DNA from 3 places in the Paenibacillus sp. FSL R7-277 genome. Region 3 is predicted to be linked to each of the others. Evidence: riboswitches for the same ligand, from Rfam matches in the RefSeq annotation. Region 3 holds a riboswitch; each other region holds the start of a gene.
What was found. A riboswitch is a leader RNA that binds a small molecule or an ion and turns the genes downstream of it on or off. The one in region 3 is predicted to bind cyclic di-GMP.

Region 1 (7,437 bases), on a different contig from region 3:
GTCCACATGGGAGTCCGAGGTGCCGAACTCGGTGGCGAGCATTTTTTTGCTAAGGCCGTCTACCGAGCCCCCGAAGGTCTTCAGGTTCTCCGTGAAGCTCCCGCCCTGTCCGAAAATATAGGAATCCCCATAAGAATGGCCATTCGTCAGATCCGTTACCGCTTCAAGCTCATCGCGCTGCTTCGGATCGCGTTCCCAGCCGTCCGGGTCTCCGCACTGCTTCACCGGACCCTTCTGATTGCCGCACGAGTCTTCGCTGTAGCCCGGCCAGTAGGCCCATCCGGGTGCAACCGTCTGCAGATGCGGTGCGATCGTCTTACCCTTGCTGTTCAGCCACTCGGCTATGGCCAGATTGACCGCTTTGGAACGGTTGAACAGGCCCGGTTCGTTATCCACCTCGTAATACTGGAAGTACGGGCTGTACTTCTGGAAATAATCCGTCAGCTTCTTCTCCGCATCCTCTGGCAGAGTTCCATCCGCCTTCAGCTTGATATCGCCTGTGTACAGATAGAGCGCTACGGCCTGCATATTGTAATCCTTCAGGACCTTGTAGTACTCCTCCATATTCTCACACGAGCGGCCTACATCGCTGGCACAGCTGGTCCGCATGATATTGCCGCTATAGGCTACACCCAGCCACTTCATAATATAGGGCAGATGGGTAACCGCCCCCTCGTCAAAATAAAACTGCTTGTTATTCACCACCGTCCCCGTCAGCGTATAGCTGCCGTGAATCGGCTCCTTAATCGGAGACTTCAGCGCCTCCAGACTCAGATTATCCCAGGTCCACCAGTTGTACTTATCCTCAGCCTCTGAGGAATAGATTCCCCTGGCCGTCCGCAGCGTCAGCTCGTTGGTGCCGCTGATGAGCTGCTCTTTGGGAATGTACAGCTCATAGGTTTTGCGGAAGTCGTATTTGCTGCCTGTTCCGGCAATCCCGGCGATCTGAATAATGCCTGAGAGCTGACGGTTGGAGAACACGCTCATCTGGGGAACGGATTTGTAAGCATCGATAATGCTCACGCGAAATAAGACCCCGTGCTCCGGGATCTTATCCAGCTCATACTGAATCCGCAGCTCCGGGTTGGTCTCCCCGTGCAGGCCGGAGGGCAGTGACTTCAGCTCTGCCGACCTGGCAGTGGTTGAGGCTATGCTGAGCGACTTCTTCACCCCGCTTGACCCTGCCGCCTTGAACTCACCGGCAGAGCCGTCATGCTTGCCAAGCTTCCATAGAACCGTTCCTTCCGGCATCTCAGGACCGGCATCCTTGGCCGCCGACAATGAAGACAGATCCACATCTGCTTCACCGTCCCTGGTCCCGTAATCTCCGAAGACAGAGACGGACAACAGAATCAAGATGATCAGTGCTGCAAATTTTAGTAGCCTGTGGAGATATTTACTGGGTTTCTTTTGAACTCTAGTCCTCATTCCCTTGTCCTCGCTTTCTTCCGGAATTCTGTGCTGCACCGGGCTAACGTCACGCTTCTTCCTCTGCGCGGCTTCCTTAAGGAAGCGTCAGCGCACTCTGGGGAATAATCATCTGCTTCTGGCTCTGGCTTCTCCACATCAGACTGACGCTGGCATCCCCGCGGTTCTCGTAATACTCAACCTTGATAGCATAGGGGGTACCCGCAGAGAGCGTGATGCTGCCCTCCTTGCTCGCACTGCTCTGGTTCTTCCAGCTGTCGATCAGGAGCTTGCCGCCGATCCATACGCGGATGCCGTCATCCGAAGAAGCGGTGAACGTATACTTTTCACTGTAGAGAGGCTTAAGGGTCCCGGTCCAGCGTACCGAGAATGAATCCTTGGGAAGGCCGGATGCCGGTGAATTCCCATGCCAGTTGAACTGAATGGTACTGTCGTTACGGGTAAGCAGCGGTGTGCCGGACAGGTCCATATTGCCATAATACTGGCCTCTCAGGCCGTTCCTTGAGCTTACAGCCGCCGCATGGGTTTTGGCACCCGCTGCGAGCTTGTAATCCTCCCGCGAGACCGTATATTTATGGTTCATGAAGCTTTGAATTTTCACGGTCGGGTTATTCTCCACCAGCATCTTGCCCCATGTCATCGTATATACCCATTTGCTTTGTTTTTGAGACATGATGACAGGGTCTGGCAGCTCTCCGCTCTCCCCGATGCCTATCGGTTTGCCGTCCGCAAGCTTCAGAAGGCTGTCATAATAAGACTGCTTGAAATCATTGTCATAAATGTCGGCGGCCAGAATATCCACCTTGGCGGTGCCGGGAAAATAGGCGGCATACGGCTCAGACGACTTGTTGGGGGCATTCGGATTCCACACCCACAGCAGATTGTTCAGCTTATGCGTATTCACCATGCGGTCATAGACCAGGTCCCACAGCTTCACAAAGTCATCCTTCTGCCCCCACCAGAACCAGCCGCCGTTCATCTCATGATAGGGCCGCCATAACACGGGAACTCCGGCATCCCGCAGCTCACCCAGATACTTGGCCACTTCATCCAGCTCGGCAATCAGAGCCTTATACTGCGGCGTTCCGGGAGTGACGTACTGCTTGAATTGATTCTGGCTAAGCGGCTTCTGCACATTGGTCCATACCGGCGCAGTTCCCGGCAGATTCTGATGGAAGGTCATGGCGACAATGCCGCCGCCCTTATGCCACCGGATGGCGCTGTCCACGACAGCCTGACGCTGCTTGGCAATGGTCGCCTTGGACTGGTTACCTATGGCTCCCAGCTCATAGCCATGCAGAACGGCATAGCGGCCGGTTGTGGTGCGGAGCTTATTATTGAATTCATCGGGGCTCTCCAAATAATCATGCTGGCCGGATATCATGCCCTTGCCGCTGAGATCGTGGAGATAGCTTAACAGTGCGGAAGCCTCCTTGGAGGCCGAAGGATTAATGGGCTTAATGGGAGCGGCGGCAGGGGAGGCCAGTGTGGTAACCTTGGCATCTGCCGGAAGACTGCGCCCTTCCCCCCATGGAAGCAATGAAAGGATAAGGATAAGAGGAAAAACAGTTGTAAATAGCCTGTACTTACGGTTAGTGTTCAATGTAATCTCCTTTCTCCAGCCACACCGCTTCGGCAGACCCCGGAGCGGTTACGCTTCCCGGATGGTCGTCTATAGCTTAGTAGCCCTGCTGGTAAGCAGGGCCATTAAGAGTGGCTTGCAGGATTTATAATTGTAACGTCTTAACCAGTAACAGCGCCAATGTTGAACACAGCTGCGGACCTTATGAGCTTACGAAGCGGAAGGGAGAAACAGCGCGCTTGCCGGAATGGTTCCTTTGGCCTGGCTTGGACTCTGCCACATCAGCCGCGCTTTTGCATCCCCTTGATTCTCATAATACTCTACCTGAATATCATACAGCTCGCCTGCGGTCAGGCTGATGCTGCCCATGCGTTCGGTGCCGCTCTGCTTCACCCAGCTGTCAATCACAAGCTCACCGTTCACCCGTACGCGGATACCGTCATCGGAATGGGTATAGATCTGATAAGTCTCCGTGTACAGCGGCTTCATCTTCCCGCTCCAGCGGACAGAGAAGAAGTCTATGCCGAGAGCGGCATCCGGCGAGCCTTGGCGCCAGTTGAAATCAAGCACAGCATCGGTACGCACTACAGCGGGTTCGCCCGATAGCGTCATGTTATTGAAGTATTCCGCGTACAGTCCATTGGCAGCAGGAACTTCTACCGGCAGATCCACCGGTGTTGCTGTAGGAGAAGGAACGGGAGCCGCTGTCGGCGTAGGCACCGGTGTTGGCGTTGGTGTCGGTGCTGGCGTCAGTGTTGGTGTTGGTGCTGGTGTTGGCATTGGTGTCGTTACTGGTGCCGGCGTTGCTGTCTGTGCTGGCGCTACTGTCGCTGCTGGTACCGTTGTCGGTACTGCTGTTGCAGCCGGAGCAGGTATGGATGTGTTGCCTGCTCTGGAGAAAAGCGCACTTGCAGGTACGGTTCCCTTCACCTGGCTGGGGCTCTGCCACATCAGATGGACATTCGCATCGCCTGCATTCTCATAATACTCTACCTTAATATCGTACAGTTGCCCGGCAGTCAAGGCTATGCTTCCTGTGCGGGCAGTTCCGCTCTGCTTGACCCAGCTGTCAATGACTGCTGTGCCGTTCACCCATAAGCGGATACCGTCATCCGATGTAGTATAGAACTGATAGGTCTCGCTGTAAGCCGGCTTAATCTGGCCGGTCCAACGGATCGAGAAGTAATCTGTGCCAAGTGCGGCATTAGGAGCACCCTGACGCCAATTGAAGCTGATGACCTCATCGTTACGCACCATAACCGGTGTCCCCGAGAGTGTCATGTTCTTGAAGTATTCTCCAAGCAACCCGTTCTGGGCAGGCTTGCTCTCCGTATCACCGGAGGTTGGGACCGGCTTCGGAATCGGCGCAACGGTTGGTGCCGATGTTGCGGTTGGCGTTGCTGTCGGTGTTGGCGTTGCGGTTGCCGTTGGTGTTACTGTAGGCGTTGGTGTTGCTGTAGGCGTCGGCGTTGCTGTTGGCTTAGGAGCCGCCGCCGGAGCAGACCAGGCCTTATATTGGTCACGGGTCAGTGTGTAGCTGTCGTTCATGAAATTCTTGATCGTTGCCGTGCTGTTATTCTCATAGAGCATCTTGCCCCAGTTCATCATGAACACGTAATTCTGCTGGGTCAGCTTCAGCTTCGAGATATTCGGCATTTCACCGTTCTCGCCGATGCCGATCGGTTTGCCGCCAGCCAGGCTGGTCAGATCATCATGATATTTATTCGAGTAGTCGTTATTATATATATCCGCTGCCAGCACATCCACTCTGTCCGCACCCGGATAAGTCCGTGCATAGGGATCAGAGTTGGCATTCGGCGCATTCGGGTTCCATACCCAAATCAGATTATTTAATTGATGAACGTTTACGAAACGGTCATACATAATATTCCACAGAGCTGAGAAATTATCTTTCTTCCCCCACCAGAACCAGCCGCCGTTCATTTCATGGTACGGTCTCCACAGGATGGGAACCTTGGCATCCCGCAGGCTTTTAAGCGAGACGGCTACTTTATCCAGATCGGTGATCAGCGCGTTATACTCCGTGGTGCCGGGGGTTACGTATTTGTTGAACTGTGCCTGGCTGATTGACTTTTGCACATTGGACCATTCGTACTTGGTACCCGGCAGATTCTGGTGGAAGGTCATGGCGACAATGCCGCCCGCTCTGGACCAGTTCGTCGCACTCCAGACAATATTTTTGCGTTGTGCAGCTACTCCGCTCTCACTCTGTCCACCGATTGCTCCAAGCTCATAACCATGCAGTGCGGCGTATTGTCCGCTTGTTCCCTTCAGCTTGTTGCTCAGCTCATCCGGACTCTCGAAATAGTCATGCTGCCCTGTAATAATTCCATTTCCCGAGATATCACACAGATTGTTCAGCAGCTTGACCGCCTCGGCTGAGGCATTAGGGTTCACGGGCGCTCCTGTAGAGGAAGCAGCCTTGACAGTGGACGGGGCGATTCCCAGTCCCACGGGTACAGCAGACAATACCACGGCCAGCGACAGCACAGCGCAGAGCAAACGAGACTTACGGTAAGTTTTCACAATATTCTCTTCCTTTCGGTAGCCAGGCTGCCACTCTTGCGAAGGCCCTATAGCTTTGCGTCCCTATCTTTCGATTAGGTTTGCCATTGTCGTTTTGGAAGGATCAATCCCTCTTACCGTAAGTATCGTCGATATGCAAATTTAATGTAGAGTAAAAACAAAATTTGTCTAAAAAATAGTTCTCAATACCTGATTTAAAATTGTAACAATTGGTTAAATAGATAAGTTAGACCTAAGAAATGAACTGATGTAGAGCGATATCCTCCCAGTCCAGAGTAATACGGATATTGTCTTCCTCTACCAGCTCAGACCCCGTCTGCACCTCAATGAACTCCACATCGGTAAGAGCAAGAATGGCATGCTTGGTCCCTTCCGGTATCCGCACCACATCTCCCGCCTTCACCGTATGCATCTTCTCATTGATGACAATGCTGGCTTCCCCGCTGACGAAGGTCCAGATTTCACTGCGTTTGTGATGCAGCTGATAGCTGATATTTTTGCCCTCGTTAATGAAGATCCGCTTGGTCAGCACCTCGTTGCCTTCATCATATTTCACATAATCGATCACCTTGTAGTGTCCCCAGCGGCGTTCCTCGTACATCGGTCTTTGTTCAAAAGTCTTCAGCACTTCCTTGATCCGCGGACTCTCGGCCTTATGCGTTACCAGAATGCCGTCCGGGCTGGCGGCGATAATCAGATCCTTCGCCCCGATGACCGTAATCGGAATATCCAGCTCGTTAATGAGGCAGGTGCCCTCGGAGTCAGCGGTGATGAAGCCTTTGCCGACATGGTTGCTGGTCATTTCCTCGGTCAGGGTGTTCCAGGTACCCAGGTCCTTCCAGAATCCGGCGTACGGCTGCACGACGATGTTCTCTTCTTTCTCTACCACTTCGTAATCGAAGCTGATGGAGGACAGCAGCTTATACTGCTTCTGCAGCTCCTCGTAATTCAGCGGCAGCCCTTTGCGCTGCAGGATATCCAGCAGGTAGCCCAGACGGAAGGCGAATACTCCGCAGTTCCAGAGCGCTCCCCGGCTGATTAGCTCCTCGGCCTGCACACGGTCAGGCTTCTCCTGGAAGTGGCTCACTTGCAGGTAACCATTCGCTCCCGCATCTGCGCCCGTTGGAATGATGTAGCCGTATTTCTCCGAAGCATGCTCGGGAACTACGCCCATCAGCGCCAGGTTCGCCCCGCTCACCAGCATGGTGTTCTCCAGTTGCAGCACCGTTTCAAAAAAGGAGGATTCCACGTATGGGTCCACCGGCAGAATCGCCACGGTCTCGCTTGGGGACACCCCCGCGATGGAATACAGGTAGGCCGCCGTCAGCGCAATAGCCGGGAAGGTATCCCGCCGCTCCGGCTCCACGATGATCGGCACCCCGCTGCCGAGCTGGCTCTGGATCATCTCCACCTGGCTGCGTCCGGTCGCCAGATAAGAGGACCCGGCCATGCCGTTCTCCTCCAGCTGTCTCCATACCCGTTGTACCATTGATTCCGGTTCACCTGCCGGACTTGCCAGTACCTTCAGAAATTGCTTGGAGCGTGAATCATTGGACAACGGCCAGAGCCGCTTGCCGGAGCCGCCTGATAGAAGTACTAGTTTCATAGTGAACCCTCCATATCGTATTGTTATTGGGTATTTCTTGTTGCGTCTGTGTGGTAAAAACCTGTCTGTTATGAGGGTCGCTGCAAGGAATTTTGGGCTTACGGCCGCTGTTGTATTTGGATTTCTTGATTAAAACCGCTTCTCGCGGTAGAAATCCAAATACAAAGGCGGACGCTAACGCTCCTACAGCTCCAAAATTCCCCTCCGCTCCATTTCATAACAGGCTTGTGATTTTATATCCGCTTCGCCCGCAGGCGAAGCTCCCGGCTAAAGA
Region 2 (7,437 bases), on a different contig from region 3:
TTGCCGCGCTGCTGGTGCCCGCTGATCCGGCGATTCTGCACGCTCTGGGCATTCAGGAGGAGTTCTCCTCGGCCGCCCGCAAGCTCCAGGCCGTCGCTACGCGGCAGCCAGTCACCCCCTTCAGCTTCCTCAGCCAGCGGATTCACATCGACGGAGCCGGGTGGCATCCCTCCGGGGAAACCTATCCCTGCCTATCCGCTTTGCAGGGAGCCTTATGGGAAAACCGCAAGGTGAGCATCACCTATCTGCGCGGGGAGGACGCCGCAGAGCGGCTGGTTGCACCGCTGGGGCTGGTAGTCAAGCGCGGCGTCTGGTACTTGGTCGCGGGGCATCACAGCGAGCTGCGGACCTACAGGGTCTCCAGAATCACTGAGGCCAAAGTCACAGATGAGTCTTTTGAGCAGCCGGAGGATTTCCACCTGTCTGAGTACTGGGAGACCTCCACCGCCGCATTCAAGTCTGCCTTGCCCAGGTACCCCTCCAGCCTTCTTGTAAGAGAGCAAACGATGAAGGAGCTGCAGAAGGAGCGATACGTCGCCCTGTTGCACCAGGAGCCTGCTGAGGCCCCGGGCTGGATCAGGGCCGAGGCCGAGTTCAACACGCCGGAGTCTGCGTGCCGGATCATCCTGTCCCTGGGTCAGGGTATCAAGGTGACGGCACCGCCTGAGCTTGCGGATACGGTTGCTGCGGCTCTGCGTGAAGCGGCAGCATTATACGATTTTTAATAATAGACCAAATGCACTAGTATCCCCTATAATATTACAATACACATTATTATTTATAGGGGGACTTTACATTATGGACTGGATGAACAAGCTGCCGTTGAAACAAAAAATCGTCACCGGATGTTACCTGGTTGCCGCTTTATTCGCTGTCCCTGTCTTAATCACACTAATCCTCATGGACAGGCTGCTCATCGGCATTATTCTTGTCGCCGTCCTGGCAGCGCTGACTTACCCGCTTGCGCGCTTCATTGAGAGAACGCTTACATCTTCATTTGAGGATATCTCCAATGTGACGCACACGATTGCCAAAGGCGACTTCACCAGCCGTGCCGATGAGAATGGCTCCATGGGCGACATCAGCCGCTCCTTCAACACCATGATTGACAAGCTCAAAAAAATCCTCACCGATGCCTCACAGATTACCCGTCAGGTTATGGACGCCAGCCGCGGGATTGAAGACAAGAATCAGAACCTGAAGTTTGTCATGGCGCAGGTGGCCTCCTCCTCCAATGAACTGGCCCTCGGTGCTAACGAAATCTCGGTGGATATCGCTGATATGACCGAATCGATCAAGGATATCGAAATCAAAGTCTCCAATTATACGAATTCCACCAAGGAAATGAATAAAAGGTCTGTACATACGCTGGAATTGGTAGAACAGGGACGGCAATCGGTGGATACCCAAGCCGAAGGCATGCGCAAGAACATCCAGGCTACCCAGAAGGTGGCGGATACTATCGAAGCCCTATCGCATAACGCACGAGGCATTACGATGATTACCAAGACGATTACCGAAATTGCTGAACAGACCAACCTGCTGTCGCTCAATGCTTCTATTGAAGCTGCCCGTGCAGGCGAGCATGGCCGCGGGTTCGCCGTTGTTGCCCAGGAGGTCCGCAAGCTGGCCGAGGAATCCACCGCTTCAACCAAAGAGGTGTTCGGTCTGGTACGCAGCATCGAAGCGGATATCAAGCAGGCTATCGATAACATCGCCATCAATGAAGAGGTAGTCCAAGTGCAGAATGAGATGATTACGGAGACAGCCAACATTTTTGCTCAAATTGTGCATAGTGTCCAATACATAACCGAGCAGATTGCCTCCTTTTCCGCAGAGAGTGACCTTATGCTGGAGAGCGCGCTCAAGATCTCCGGGGCGATCGAGAATATCTCAGCCATCACCCAGGAGACCGCCGCAGGGACGGAAGAGGTATCCGCAGCGATGAACGAACAGATTCATGCTCTTCAATCCGTAGCTGAGGAGACAGAGAAGATGACCTCCGCGGTCTTCAACCTGCAAAAAACGATTCATATTTTCAAATTTTAACCTCAGCACAAAGAGACACGCCTGCGGAATTTTCTGCGGGAGGTGTCTCTTTTTTTGGGCAAAACAAAGATTGTTATGTAATATTCACAAATTGTTGAAATTGTGCATAAGGGTAAAAACCGTGCTTTGCACTTCTTTACTATAGTCGTTCTATTGTCATAGCTTGTCTATAAGCTAACATCTTACATCACTATTACTTAAGTCCTATCACTGAAATTTGTAATGCTGTATATCTAGTGAATTCTTAATGTTTTGCAGTAAATCAGGAATGTAATGAGGCTTTGTGCTCACTTCCCACATTAATCAACCTAAACGGCCATTTGCATTTTAAGACTTTAGTCTTCCAGGGACAACCATTTTCAAAAGTTTGAAAATCCAAATATTTAGCCATTTCCACTCCTGAATATTCGTCAAATTCCGAGTTTCTTCTCACAGGGGTTATTGACAAAAGCGGAGCAAGGAATATATTGTAAAGGAAAATTCTCCACAAATTCATTTATAACCGCATACCGGCAAAATTCACCGAAAGGGAATGACGCAAAGCCATGGATCTACAGTCTCATTTCTGAAGTGGGATCATGACAGCCAGGTTGCTGAAAAACTGTGAACGCCTTAGGTTTCGCGTTTGATTATGGTGATTCGTGCAACAGACCTGTGCTCCAATGGTGAGTACAGGTTTTCTATTGCTGACGTATACAAATAACAACTTGCGGGGTGGATGTTCTGAAGACAGTTGCAGATTATATGGCGGAAGCATTACACGATCTGGGAGTCACTCATTCTTTTGGAATCATAGGCAAGTCTATTTGCCCCATCGCTTTGAAAATGGTTGACTACGGTATAGAGTTCATCCCCGGCCGGCACGAATCCAGCTCCGGCTTCGCCGCCGGCGGTTATGCTCTGAAGACCGGCAGTCTCGGGGTAGCCTTCGGCACCTCCGGTCCGGGCGGAACGAATCTGCTCACCGCAGCAGCGCATGCCAAGGCCAATAATCTTCCCGTCCTCTTCATCACCGGACATCAGTCCATCAAGGAGCTGGGCATTCCCCAATGTCAGGATTCCACTTCCTACCTGGCTGATTTGGCAGATATGTTCCGGCCGGCCACCCTCTTCAGCAAGCTCGTTGAACGCGGCGATCACTTCAGCACGATTTTCAACCATGCCCTATCCATCGCCCTCGGTGACCAAAAAGGTCCGGTCCATCTCTGCATTCCGTTTGATGTGCAGACAGAGCGGCTCGCGGAATGCCGGATTGTTCTGCCGGAACGCGAGGGACTAGTCAGTTATCAGAACTATGACCGGGTCATCTCGGCGATTAATCAATCCGCTAGGCCGCTGATCATTGCCGGTAAAGGCGTCAACCGCTCAGGTGCCCATCAGGAACTGGTTCAGCTGGCTGAGACCTTCAACATTCCTGTAGTCACCTCTCCAGGCGGCAAAGGTGCAATAGCTTATGATCACCCGCTCTACCACGGTCCTGTCGGCGTTGGCGGCTCCTCGCACGGCGATGAATTGCTGAACAACAGCGACCTGTTCATTGTTCTGGGCTCCCGCCTGAGCGACATGACCATCTGCAACCTGAAGCCGGAGAATCATCCGCCGCAGCTGATCCAGTTCGATGTAGATCCAACCTTTGTCGGCAAAATACTGTCCTCATCCACCATCGCTGTCGGCGGGGACTTAAGGGATAACCTGGCACTGTATCTTCAGAAGCTGGACCCCTCTACGGTCACCAAGCATGAAATCACAATCTCCAATGCTTACAATGACGAGTTGCCCGTGCTGGCGGGGCTCTCTCTGGCTTCGGTAATGAGCACAATGAGCGACCTGATTCCTTACAACAGCAGCGTGTTTGTAGATGACGGCAGCCACGGGTTCAATGCTGTGAAATGGTTCAATGTCCGCAGGCCCGGCAGCTTCATATTCGATGCCTACTTTGCTTGCATGGGCAATTCAATTGGCATGGCGATCGGTGCCAAGACGGCTTCTCCCGGAGAGACTGTCTTCTGCATTACCGGTGACGGCTGTTTTATGATGCTCGGAACTGAAATAAACACAGCCGTTTGCAAGGACATTCCGGTGATTTTCATTGTGGTGAACAATAAGCAGCTGGATATGGCGCTTAAGGGTATGGAGAAAACGACCGGCCGGATTGACGGTACGATCTTCGAGGTTCCGATGGATGCCGTGAAATTCGCCGAATCGCTGGGTGCAGCCGGCTTCCGCTGCGAGACGCAGGAGGAGTTCGCTGCCGCAATCCGCGAAGCTGTGGCACTTAACAAGGCAGCTGTCATTGAGCTGCTGACTGACCGTGATGAAATGCCTCCTACGGCCCACCGCACGCTGGATCTTACGTAAGGAAGCCGTATCCGCACACCTTTTCTAACCTACTATCAGGAGGACATATCGTGAACAAGAACATGAACAGCGGACTCGATCATTTCACTGATCTCTCAGGAGATTATGGGGCCAAGGCCCTGGCTCCGATCAAAGAGCATTTTCCGGAATTAGCCGAATATATCATGGGCAATGCCTATGGCGATATTTTTCAGCGGACCACGATTGGCTCTGACTGGAAGGAGATCGCGGTGATCTCGTCGCTGATTACGATGGGACAATATGAACAGCTGGGGGTTCATTATGTAATGGCGCTCCGCGTTGGCATGACCGTCGAGCAGATCAAGGGCGTGCTGCTGCATCTGACCCCTTGCGTCGGTGCCCCCCGGGTGATTTCGGCCTTTAATGTGCTGCTGGATACCCTGGAGGAGATCAAAGAAAAATCTTCATAAATCTACAAATTTCGACTTTTGATTGCACGTTTCAGTATGATCTGGTTATAATGAAGGCAAAATATCCCAAATCGAATTGCGGTTTTGTCGAATAGAGTCGCAGGAATAACGTTTTGGAGGTATTGGAAATTACACTTAGGGAGAGATCAACATGGGACAATTTATTTTGAAGACAGATACTGCGAAGAAAGTAATCAATATTGAGCTGGAGGGAACCTTCTCTAACGAGGACGGGCTCAAATCTATACAGGCTTACCAGCAGACTATTAACCCGATCAGCCCTGCTGAATATGCACTAGAGATCGACTGCCGCAAGCTGAATGTAACCGCTCCTGATGTTGTACCGCTGCTTGAAGGCTGCTTCATCATGTTCAAGGCTGACGGCTTCCAGAAAGTGAGTCTTACCCTGGAAAATAACCCGATCCTCAAAATGCAGCTGGCACGCCTGGGCCGCAAAGCAGGACTTGAGAATCTGGAGATCACTTCAACCGTACAAGCTTAATAAATACAATTTAAACCTAAATCAGCCGCTTGAAACGCACAGGTTCATTCATTAAACCGGCTGCTAATGCTGGAAGAGAGTTTTGTAAGAAGCAGATTCGTGAGAAGTATAGCTAACAAAACTTTAGGAGGTCTGTACTATGGCGGGGATTCGCATTAAGGACATTGATATCTACCATCCAGACAAAAGAATCGGCAATGACTTTTTCATTCAGCATTTTGATGACAAAGGTATTGATATCCGTGGACTGTTGGCTACTCTGGGCCGTGAAAACCGCTACAGCATCGACAGCCCGGATGAGAATTCCCTGACAATGGCTTTTGAAGCCGCAAGTAATGTTCTGGAGAAGACCGGTCTTACCGGCCCTGACATTGACCTGATCGCTTATGCAAGCCAAACCCCTGAATATATATTTCCTACGAACTCATTGATGATTCACCGCCTGATTAACGGGGCTTCGCATACCATCTGTATTGACAGCAATGCCAACTGTGCCGGAATGACCGCCTCGGTTGAGCAGGTCAGCCGCCAGATGATGGCGAACCCGAGAATCCGCCGCGCCCTGGTCATCGGCTCCGATTACGTGGCACCGCATGCGGACAAGAATGATCCGGTATATTACGCGAACTTCGGTGATGCCGCTGCCGCTGTTATTCTGGAGCGCGATGAGCATTCGGTCGGCTTCATTGACTCTATCTACCAGACAGACACCTGTGTGTACGGCAACTCTCTGTTCCCGGCAGAAGGCCTGGCTAAGCTCGGACGCACCGGTGTTGCCGCAGGAGAGTTCAATGTGAAGTTCATTCCATTCGATGATTCCATCTGTGTGGATGCCGCTTCCGAATCAATCAACACTCTGCTAAGCAACAACGGGATTGCCCCTGAATCGGTCAAGGCTGCCTGCTTCTCACAGCTGTCTCTTCCGAACATCCAGGCCGTCTCCGGCAAAACCGGTATTAACCCTGAGGCCGCAGTCTACATAGGCGATGAGTTCGGCTATACCTCGACCAGCAGCCCGTTCATTGCCCTTCACAGAGCCGTCACTACCGGGCAGCTTGAACGCGGAGACAAGGTCCTGTTCTGGACCGTGGGCGCCGGATGGCAGAATGTCGCATTTGTAATGGAGTACTAATCTTACTGTTCATTCTGTTCCAGAGTAAAAAACGGCCCGCAGCAAAGTTTCTGCCTGCGGGCCGTTTCTGTTCTTAATGCCTCTACTCCGCTCTAAAGTCTGCCTTCGTGCTTGCCCTCATGCTTCTCCCAGCCCATCGTGCGCGACACAGCATCCTGCCAGGCACCGTATCTGCGTTCCCGCTCCTCCGGCTCCATCTGCGGCGAGAAGACCTTCTCGGCCGTATTGAAGCTCTCCAGCTGCTCACGGGTCCATACCCCGGAGGTAAGTCCGGCTAGCAGCGCAGCGCCAAGTGCTGTAGTCTCCGCGTAGGTTGTACGTGTCACTTCGCTGCCCAGAATATCGGCCTGGAACTGCATCAGCAGATTGTTGCGCACCGCACCCCCGTCTACCCTCAGGCCGGTGAGCGGCATGCCGGCATCCTTCTGCATCGCGTCGATGACATCGCGGGACTGGAAGGCCAGTGATTCCAGCGTCGCCCGTACCAGATGTGCGGAGGTGGTGCCCCGCGTCAAGCCGAATATGGCGCCCCGCGCATACATATCCCAGTAAGGCGCACCCAGGCCGGTAAAGGCTGGAACCACCACAACCCCCTCACTCTCGTCCACCTCGCTGGCCTTCTCTTCCGAGTCGGCGGGCGCGACAATTAGCCCCAGCCCCTCCTGCAGCCACTGCACAGCCGCTCCAGCCACGAAAACACTGCCTTCCAGTGCATAATAGAGCTCATCGCCCATGCCCCAGGCTACCGTGGTCAATAGGCCATGACTGGATGCCACAGCTTCAGTGCCTGTATTCATGAGAATGAAGCAGCCTGTCCCATAGGTGTTCTTAGCACTGCCTGCCTCCAGGCAGGTATGACCAAAGAGCGCTGCCTGCTGGTCCCCGAGCACCGACCGGATAGGAATCTCCAGACCGAACCACTGCTGGTCACAGACACCGAAATCTCCGCCCGACATCCTCACCTC
Region 3 (7,437 bases):
TTCAATTTCAGGGCTTCCCGGACAATGCGCCGCTGCTCGAAGCTGTGGACATCTGCGTAGCCGCTGGCCGGACTGGAACGGTCCGGACGGCCGATATACTGGACAGTGACCTTCTGCGGTGCGATGGCGCGCAGTCGGGATTCGGCATACGTCCACCCGCCCATATTCTTCGGTTCTTCCTGCACCCAGACGATCTCCTCCAGAGAGCTGAAGCTGCTAAGGTGAGCGCCAAGCTCGCGTTCCGGGAAAGGATAGAGCTGTTCCATGCGCAAAATGTGCAGCCAGGAGAAGTCCTGTCCGCGCGTTGCCTCCAGCTCCGTCTGCAGGTCGATGGCCACCTTGCCGCTGCATACCACGAGGCGCTTCACGGCTTCCGGCTTACTGCCGAGCAGCGGCTCGGGAAGAACCGGCTGGAAGGTGCCCGAAGCGAGATCCGCTCCGGCTGAGGTGCTGCGCGTGTTACGGATCAGGCTCTTCGGCGCCATGATCACCAGCGGCCGGGCATCCGGTTGTCCGCAGAGCGCGGCCTGACGGCGGAGCAGATGGAAATACTGCGCAGCGCTGGTCAGGTTGGCTACAGTCCAGTTCTCCTCGGCGGAGAGCTGGAGGAACCGTTCCATTCGGCCGCTGGAGTGCTCTGGTCCTTGGCCTTCATAGCCATGAGGCAGCAGGATCGTCAGATTGCTGCGCTGCGTCCACTTGGCACGGCCGGCGGAAATGAACTGGTCGATAATGACCTGAGCGGCATTGGCGAAGTCGCCATATTGAGCCTCCCAGATGACGAAGGTCTCCGGTGCGAACACGTTATAACCATATTCGAAGCCGAGGACAGAGGCCTCGGACAGCGGACTGTTGTAGACGCCGAATGAAGCGCTGGAATCACTCAGCTGATGCAGCGGAGAATAGAGTTCGCCGTTCTCGCTGTCATGCAGCACCAGATGGCGGTGGGCGAAGGTGCCGCGCTGTGAATCCTGTCCGCTGAGGCGGATCGGCGTGCCATCCTTCAGGATGGTAGCGAAGGCCAGTGTCTCTGCCAGTGCCCAGTCTACCCGCTCTCCGTCATTCAGCGCATCCTTGCGGCGCTGCAGAATCCGTTCCAGCTTCGGATAGACCTTGAAGCCCGCCGGTACGCGCAGCAGCTCGCGGTTAATTTCCTGCAGACCGGCCAGAGGGAAGGCTGTCGGACGCTGCTGGGGACTGCTGTTATCCAGCGCGACGGCGGTTTTGGACTCCGCATTCTTCTGCTTGCCTTCCTTCATCTGATCGAAGGCCTGCTGGAGGACGCTCTCCGCCTCGGCAATCATGTTCTTAAGATCATCGGCTGTGATTACCTTCTCGCGCTCCAGGCGTTCTGCATAAGCACGGTACACAGTAGGGTGGTTCCGCACTTTGCCGTACACAATCGGCTGGGTCGTCTCGGGATCATCCATTTCATTATGTCCGTGGCGGCGGTAGCCGATCAGATCAATCAGGAAGTCCTTCTTGAACATATGGCGGTAAGCGCTGGCCAGACGGACTGCGGCAATGCAGGCTTCCGGGTCATCGGCATTGACATGCACGATTGGAATCTCATACCCTTTGGCCAGGTCGCTGGCATAATGGGTGGAGCGGGAATCCTCGCTCTCGGTGGTGAAGCCGATCCGGTTATTGACGATAATATGCACGGTACCGCCATTCTGATAACCCTGCAATTTGCCGATATTAAGCGTCTCAGCGACAATACCTTCGCCAGGGAAGGCTGCATCGCCGTGCATCAGCACAGCCATAGCCTTGCTTGTGTTCAGCTTAGGCAGTCCCGGAGCGTTGCGTTCTTCCTGTGCGGCGCGTGTGAAGCCCTCGACGACAGGATTGACGAATTCAAGATGGCTCGGGTTATTGGCCAGCGTGATCCGGGTACGTACGGTCTCGCCTTCGCGGACGGCACGGTCAGCCCCGAGATGGTACTTCACATCACCGCTCCAGCCGTAGGTCACACCCATGGAGCCTTCCGAAGGGAACAGCTCTTTGTTCGGCGAATGATGGAACTCTGAGAAAATAATATCATAAGGCTTGCCCAGAATATGAGCCAGCACATTAAGTCTTCCGCGGTGGGCCATACCCATCAGGATATGCTCAGCGCCGTCATGCGCGGCAGCCCGCACAATCTCATCCAGCATCGGCACAAGGGCATCATTGCCCTCCAGGCTGAAGCGCTTTTGGCCGACGAAGGTCTTGTGCAGGAAGGTCTCGAAATGCTCCACCTGAACCAGCCGCTTCAGCAGCTCTTTGCGTTCTGTATTATTCAGCGGGGCAGGGGAGGTCATCGATTCCGCCTGGCTGTTGAGCCAGCGCAGCTCGCGTTCATCATGCACATGCCCGAATTCATAAGCAATGGTCTGTGTATAGGCCTGGCGCATTCTGTGGACGGCATCCATCGCGGTATGCACATCCGCAGGGGCATTATCCCAGATCAGCGAAGCGGGCAGGGCATTAAGATCCTCGCGGGTAAGCTCGTAGGTCTCCAGCTCCAGCCATTTGGCCATCGGGTTCGTGCTGCGTTCCAGCGGGTCAATGTCTGCGGCCATATGGCCATATATTCGAATATTGGCGATCAGCTTCGAGGCCTTGACAGCCTTCTTGAGCCACTCGGCATCTGCTGATACGGCAGGCCTTGGAGCCCTCTCGGCATCGGGTGCCAGTGGAGGGGGGCCGGATACGGTGAAGAGATCGCGGTAATGCTGTTCAACAGAAGAGGGGTCCTTGACAAATTGCTCATATCTTTCTTGGATGTAGCCCAGGTTGGGGCCGTAGTATTTGCTCCATACTGTGTCGTTATAGGGCTCTTTGACTGCCATGAATAGGTCCTCCTAACGGATAAACTCCACGCGAGGCATCCAGTGTGCCACTTGGCGGAGCTGCAAATGTTTGCGGTTTCATTCTCATCCTATTGTGCTACTTTCCGGCGGGGTAATCAATTCATACTTTCGGTCAATCCGTTCGCAATTTGGCATGATTCATTACAGTATTCATACGGAACTATCATAAATAGAAAAACTCATATAACAGTCCGTCATCCATACAAATGGGTAATTGTCTCTATACGATGTTGCGTGGTGCGGTAAGGCGGGGCGGATGGGGTTCCCTTTAGTATATTTAAACTATTAGCTAGTGTTTGAACTTGGAACTGGAAATATTTATACAAGCCGCTGGCAATTTCAGCTAAGTTTCCTCACATTTTTTAATAAAAAAATTCCAGAAAACGACACACTAATCGCACATGATCTTGTATAATGTTATTGCGGAGAACGGTTTCATCGATTCTTGCCAGATCCTTTCATGATGGAAAGGGTCCAGTAAAAGGTAAACCTGCCGAAAGACAGGGGCACAAAGTCTCGGATCTAAAGTAGAAATACTACAAAGTAGCAATACTACTATGATGGCCGGACTGCCTGGGGACGCGAAAATTCTAGGAGGAGATTTCTTGGATATGTCCAACCAGGGGAATGACGAGCTGCAGGCAGTAGATCTGGATTTAGAATGGGTGCACTTGCTGATGTCTGCCAAGCAGGCGGGGATCGCGGCGGAGGATATCCGCCGGTTTCTAAGTGAGAAGGCGCTCCAGGCGATGTAAGGGCGGTCATCATTGTTCGGATACATACAGAAAAGGCACAGCGTCCGGTACGCTGTGCCTTTTCTGTATGCCGCTTGAAAGGCTGCCTTCGCCGAAGGCGGCCTCCCTGCCGTGCGGAGTCTTCCCTGTGGCATATAATGCTCGTCTAGTTGTCCTTTTGTTCCATGCGCCATTTCTGGTAATCGAGGAATTCCTTGAATTCGCGTTTGCTTATACCGGAGGCCATGGCCTCCTGAACAAGCCGGAACCATTCCCCGTCCAGAGCCTGTTCTTCCGTCTCTGCCAGTCCGCCATACAACAGTGCATGAATGGATACCTGAAGCGCGTCAGCGATTTTTTCGATGAATTGAATGGAGGGGTTGGATTGAATGTTCCGTTCCACATTACTGAGGTATGATTTCGCCACATCAGCCTTATCGGCAAGCTCGGATAACGAATAGCCCTTCTCCAGCCGGAGTTTGTGGATGCGGCTTCCCATAGTATCTGACACGATTACAACGCCCTCCGTACTTTTTTTGGTGAAAAATAAGAAGTGATATGCTTCGCGCTATACATTCTCCTTATCTTTCTCGTTGAAACGGTACCGCCCGTTCAAAGGCCGGCAAAGCCGTTTTCTCTTGTCAGTATAACAAAAATCCGCAAAACGGACAAAAATCCTTGAACCCGGCAGCGGGGAAAAAGAAACGGCATACCCGGCCCGGATGGGGGAGGATATGCCGTCTTGATGGATTGCTGAAAGCTGCCTTCCTAATAAAAGGACGGCAAAGCCATTTTCACTTGTATAGGCTGGCCCCTGATCTACTTGGCTTCTCCCACTCCTTGAAGAGCATCGAAGGTCCAGTTCAGAGCTAAGCCGTCACCCTGGAAAATGTTCTGATCGAGCGTGTTGTCTACGAATTCGAAGGCGATCTTGAAGGTCTTGGACCCGGCGGCGGCAATCCCTCCTGGCAGTACACCTGCTGCTACGAGATCGTAGCTGGGGGTGTTTTTTAGATCCTTCAGGGAGATCTCGGACAGCACATGACCGCTTAGTGAACCGCCGGTGTACGTATTATCCAGGAGCTTGACCTTGAAGTGGTCTCCGAGATCCTGGCCCGCGTTATCGCCCTTGGCATCGGTCACGGTGTAAGTGGTGGCAAGCTTGAGGAATTTGATATCCAGTGTGCCGTCATTGGACAAGGTGAAGGTGCGGACGGTGTAGTCTCCCGGCTTCAGATTCGTCAGCGCTACCGGAGTATTGAAGGAAGAGCCGAGCTTCAGCGTACCCGCTGCGAAGGTTGCCGTGCTGGTAGCTGTGGAGCTGAAGTAAGCGAAGGTGCCCCCGCCGATTAAAGACAAGCCCAGTGCTGCCGATGCTACGCCAAGACCCAATGTTTTTTTGATACCCATTATTTATTTCCTCCTCGAATGGTTTGTTTTTGTGGAATTATTTGAGCGTGCCTTTTTCCTGGTTGGCTTCAAAATTCAGAGTCAGTGCAAGCGTGTCGCCCTGATAATAGTTCTGCGGCTGGAGGGTCTCCTTGAAGGCGAACTGGATGGTCAGGTTATCCGAGGTGCCGGCTTTGATGCCGGACTTCTCTCCGCCTAAGATCGCTCCGAGAATTCCCCGGGCCACCAGATCGGGACTCTCCTGCTCCAGATCGGCCAGCGAGATGACCAGGAGCGGCGATTCCTTCTTATCCTTGTTCACGAGGAAGGTCACAATAATATCATCCTTGAAATTATGGGAGCCGTTGTCTCCCTGGGCGTCTGTAATGGCCGATGAGGTGCGCAGTACCACTTTGGGAATATTGAGCGTCCCGTCATTTTTGAGCTTGAAGTCCCGTAAGACGGTATCGCCCGGCTTGAGATTGCTGAGATTAACAATGACGGAGGGATCAGATTGTAATGATAGGGTTCCGTTGTTAAAAGAAGCTGAGGAAGTAGAAGTGCTGCTGAAGTAAGCGAAGGTGCCTCCGCCGACCAGGGTTAAGCCTAATGCTGCCGATACAACGCCGAGACCTAATGTTTTTTTGACGTTCATTTGTTCATCCCTCTCTTATGAGTCTGCTTTGTGCATAGCCGGTGCTTCCGGCAAGCTGTATTGTGGCTCCGCGTTTCGTAAACGGGAGAGGACAATTGATCATTGTACGAGATCAGTCAGAGTATCCGGCCCGCCGCTGCTGGCTGCGGATGACGGGGCATTCTTCTTTTCCAGTGCCGCAACGGCCTTCCAGGAAGAATACAGCGCGTAGAGAAGCAGGAGCAGTCCGGGAATAATCATCAGCACTACGCTTCCGGCTTTGGAGACTGCGAAGCTCATGGCATAGCCCACATAGGGGACGGTCACGCCGGTGTACTCACCTACCACATTCGTGGAACTGACGGCTGCGGTGTCGGCTGAATCATTATTGTCGCCCTTGGTGGTGTAGCTGGCTTCCCCCAGAGCACTGTTCAGCTCGGCAGCGACCACGCGGTGGGTAATCAGGATATTATCGGGATTCAGAAAAGTGATCACATCGCCCTTCTGGAACCGGGTCATGTCCCCGCCCGGCTTAATGGCCACAATGGAACCGGTCTGGATGCCGGGCTCCATGGAGCCGGATAATACCGTCTTGATCTGGTAGCCGAAGAAGGAGGGCTCGCCGCCGGAGGCTTTGGAGATGACAACGGCTGTGATTAGCACCAGGAACACTATAAGAATCAGAGTGGAAATTATCGTATTGACTATTTTTCGGATGCGCATCTTATTCGCCGCCTTTGCTGGGTTCAGATTGTGGAGCCGGTGTAGCTGTAGGAGCAGGCTGCGCGCCGTCCATTACAGTGCCTGGAATTACGCTGCCGGGTAATGGATCTGGAGTTGCTTCCGGTAAAACAATCTCAGTCGCCGGAGTGGCAGTGGGAATAACCTCTGCTGCTGCTGAAGCTGTGGGGACTGGATTGTCCTCTACAGGCGCTGCGGGAGCAGGCTCCTCTCCCGGCTGGCTTTTGTCAGGAAGACTGGTTGCGGCCGGCTGGTTCTGTGCTTGTTCATGCTCCAGCTTCAGCGCTTCGTCAGCAGCCTTCTGCTTCTCTATGGCGAGCCGCTGGGCTTCCTCCGCTCTGGCTTTATCGGCCTTTTCAAGCGCCAGGCGTTCCTCTTCCTCTTGCTGTGCCTTCGCTTTGTCCTCAAGGGTTGTTTTGGCTTCAGCGATTTCTGTGAGCCGCTCCTGTAAGGTATGGATTGTGGAGAACAGGGTATCCTTGGACGCCGTTAATTCGGTATTCAACTGCTCATACGTGGCCAGCAGCGCGGGGGATACCTGCGAATCTGCTTGGTAGGCGCTGGTTACGAATGAGAGGATAGGCTCTTCAGCAGGGAAGCTGTAGTCATCCTGCCGGAGCAAGACGCGGTCCGGATTGCCGGTGGGCAAGGATCCGCCGATATCATGAATCGAGCCAAGATACTGCACAATTCCGCTTAACGTCTCTGCCAGCGATTCCGACAGAATCCCGCTTTGATGAAGGCTCTCTTGAATCTGGTCGAAGAACTGGGCATCACGGATTTCCAGACAGTTAGGATCGAGGTTCTCCATATATCCTCCAAGCTTGTGCAGAATGGCCGCTGCATTGCCAATTTCCTGCAGAATGTGTTGCCAGACCATCCCATTGAAGCTCAGCTGCTTCTCCAGCAGGTCGATCTCGCTGCCAGCTTGAGTGAGCTCGGACGAGAGTTCGTCCGCAGCCTGATCCAGCTCTGCAAGCGACAGCTCTCCGGCAGCGACTGAGGTGTTATACACTCCGCTGATGCTGTGGCTGCCAAGGGAAGCTTTCAGCTCTATGACGGTGTTTAGATGCCCGCTGAATTC

Region 1: linked by a shared signal. The riboswitch ahead of C173_RS05425 (PA14 domain-containing protein) and the one ahead of C173_RS34065 (anti-repressor SinI family protein) in region 3 are both predicted to bind cyclic di-GMP.
Region 2: linked by a shared signal. The riboswitch ahead of C173_RS18870 (thiamine pyrophosphate-binding protein) and the one ahead of C173_RS34065 (anti-repressor SinI family protein) in region 3 are both predicted to bind cyclic di-GMP.

Annotation. Positions count from the first base shown of each region.
Region 1 covers NZ_ASPX01000010.1:685-8,121, reverse strand. Annotated here, with positions in the region: gene C173_RS05435 (discoidin domain-containing protein) at 1-1,428, opposite strand, end outside; gene C173_RS05430 (glycosyl hydrolase) at 1,505-2,968, opposite strand; gene C173_RS05425 (PA14 domain-containing protein) at 3,221-5,557, opposite strand; cyclic di-GMP riboswitch class I at 5,572-5,652, opposite strand; gene C173_RS05420 (sugar phosphate nucleotidyltransferase) at 5,790-7,163, opposite strand.
Region 2 covers NZ_ASPX01000065.1:58,111-65,547, forward strand. Annotated here, with positions in the region: gene C173_RS18860 (helix-turn-helix transcriptional regulator) at 1-725, shown strand, start outside; gene C173_RS18865 (methyl-accepting chemotaxis protein) at 799-2,049, shown strand; cyclic di-GMP riboswitch class I at 2,551-2,647, shown strand; gene C173_RS18870 (thiamine pyrophosphate-binding protein) at 2,794-4,407, shown strand; gene C173_RS18875 (carboxymuconolactone decarboxylase family protein) at 4,458-4,838, shown strand; gene C173_RS18880 (hypothetical protein) at 4,990-5,340, shown strand; gene C173_RS18885 (3-oxoacyl-[acyl-carrier-protein] synthase III C-terminal domain-containing protein) at 5,480-6,472, shown strand; gene glpK (glycerol kinase GlpK) at 6,565-7,437, opposite strand, start outside.
Region 3 covers NZ_ASPX01000119.1:95,032-102,468, reverse strand. Annotated here, with positions in the region: gene C173_RS31295 (2-oxoglutarate dehydrogenase E1 component) at 1-2,834, opposite strand, end outside; cyclic di-GMP riboswitch class I at 3,329-3,432, shown strand; gene C173_RS34065 (anti-repressor SinI family protein) at 3,467-3,610, shown strand; gene C173_RS31290 (helix-turn-helix domain-containing protein) at 3,756-4,088, opposite strand; gene C173_RS31285 (TasA family protein) at 4,409-4,999, opposite strand; gene C173_RS31280 (TasA family protein) at 5,037-5,633, opposite strand; gene sipW (signal peptidase I SipW) at 5,733-6,335, opposite strand; gene C173_RS31270 (hypothetical protein) at 6,337-7,437, opposite strand, start outside.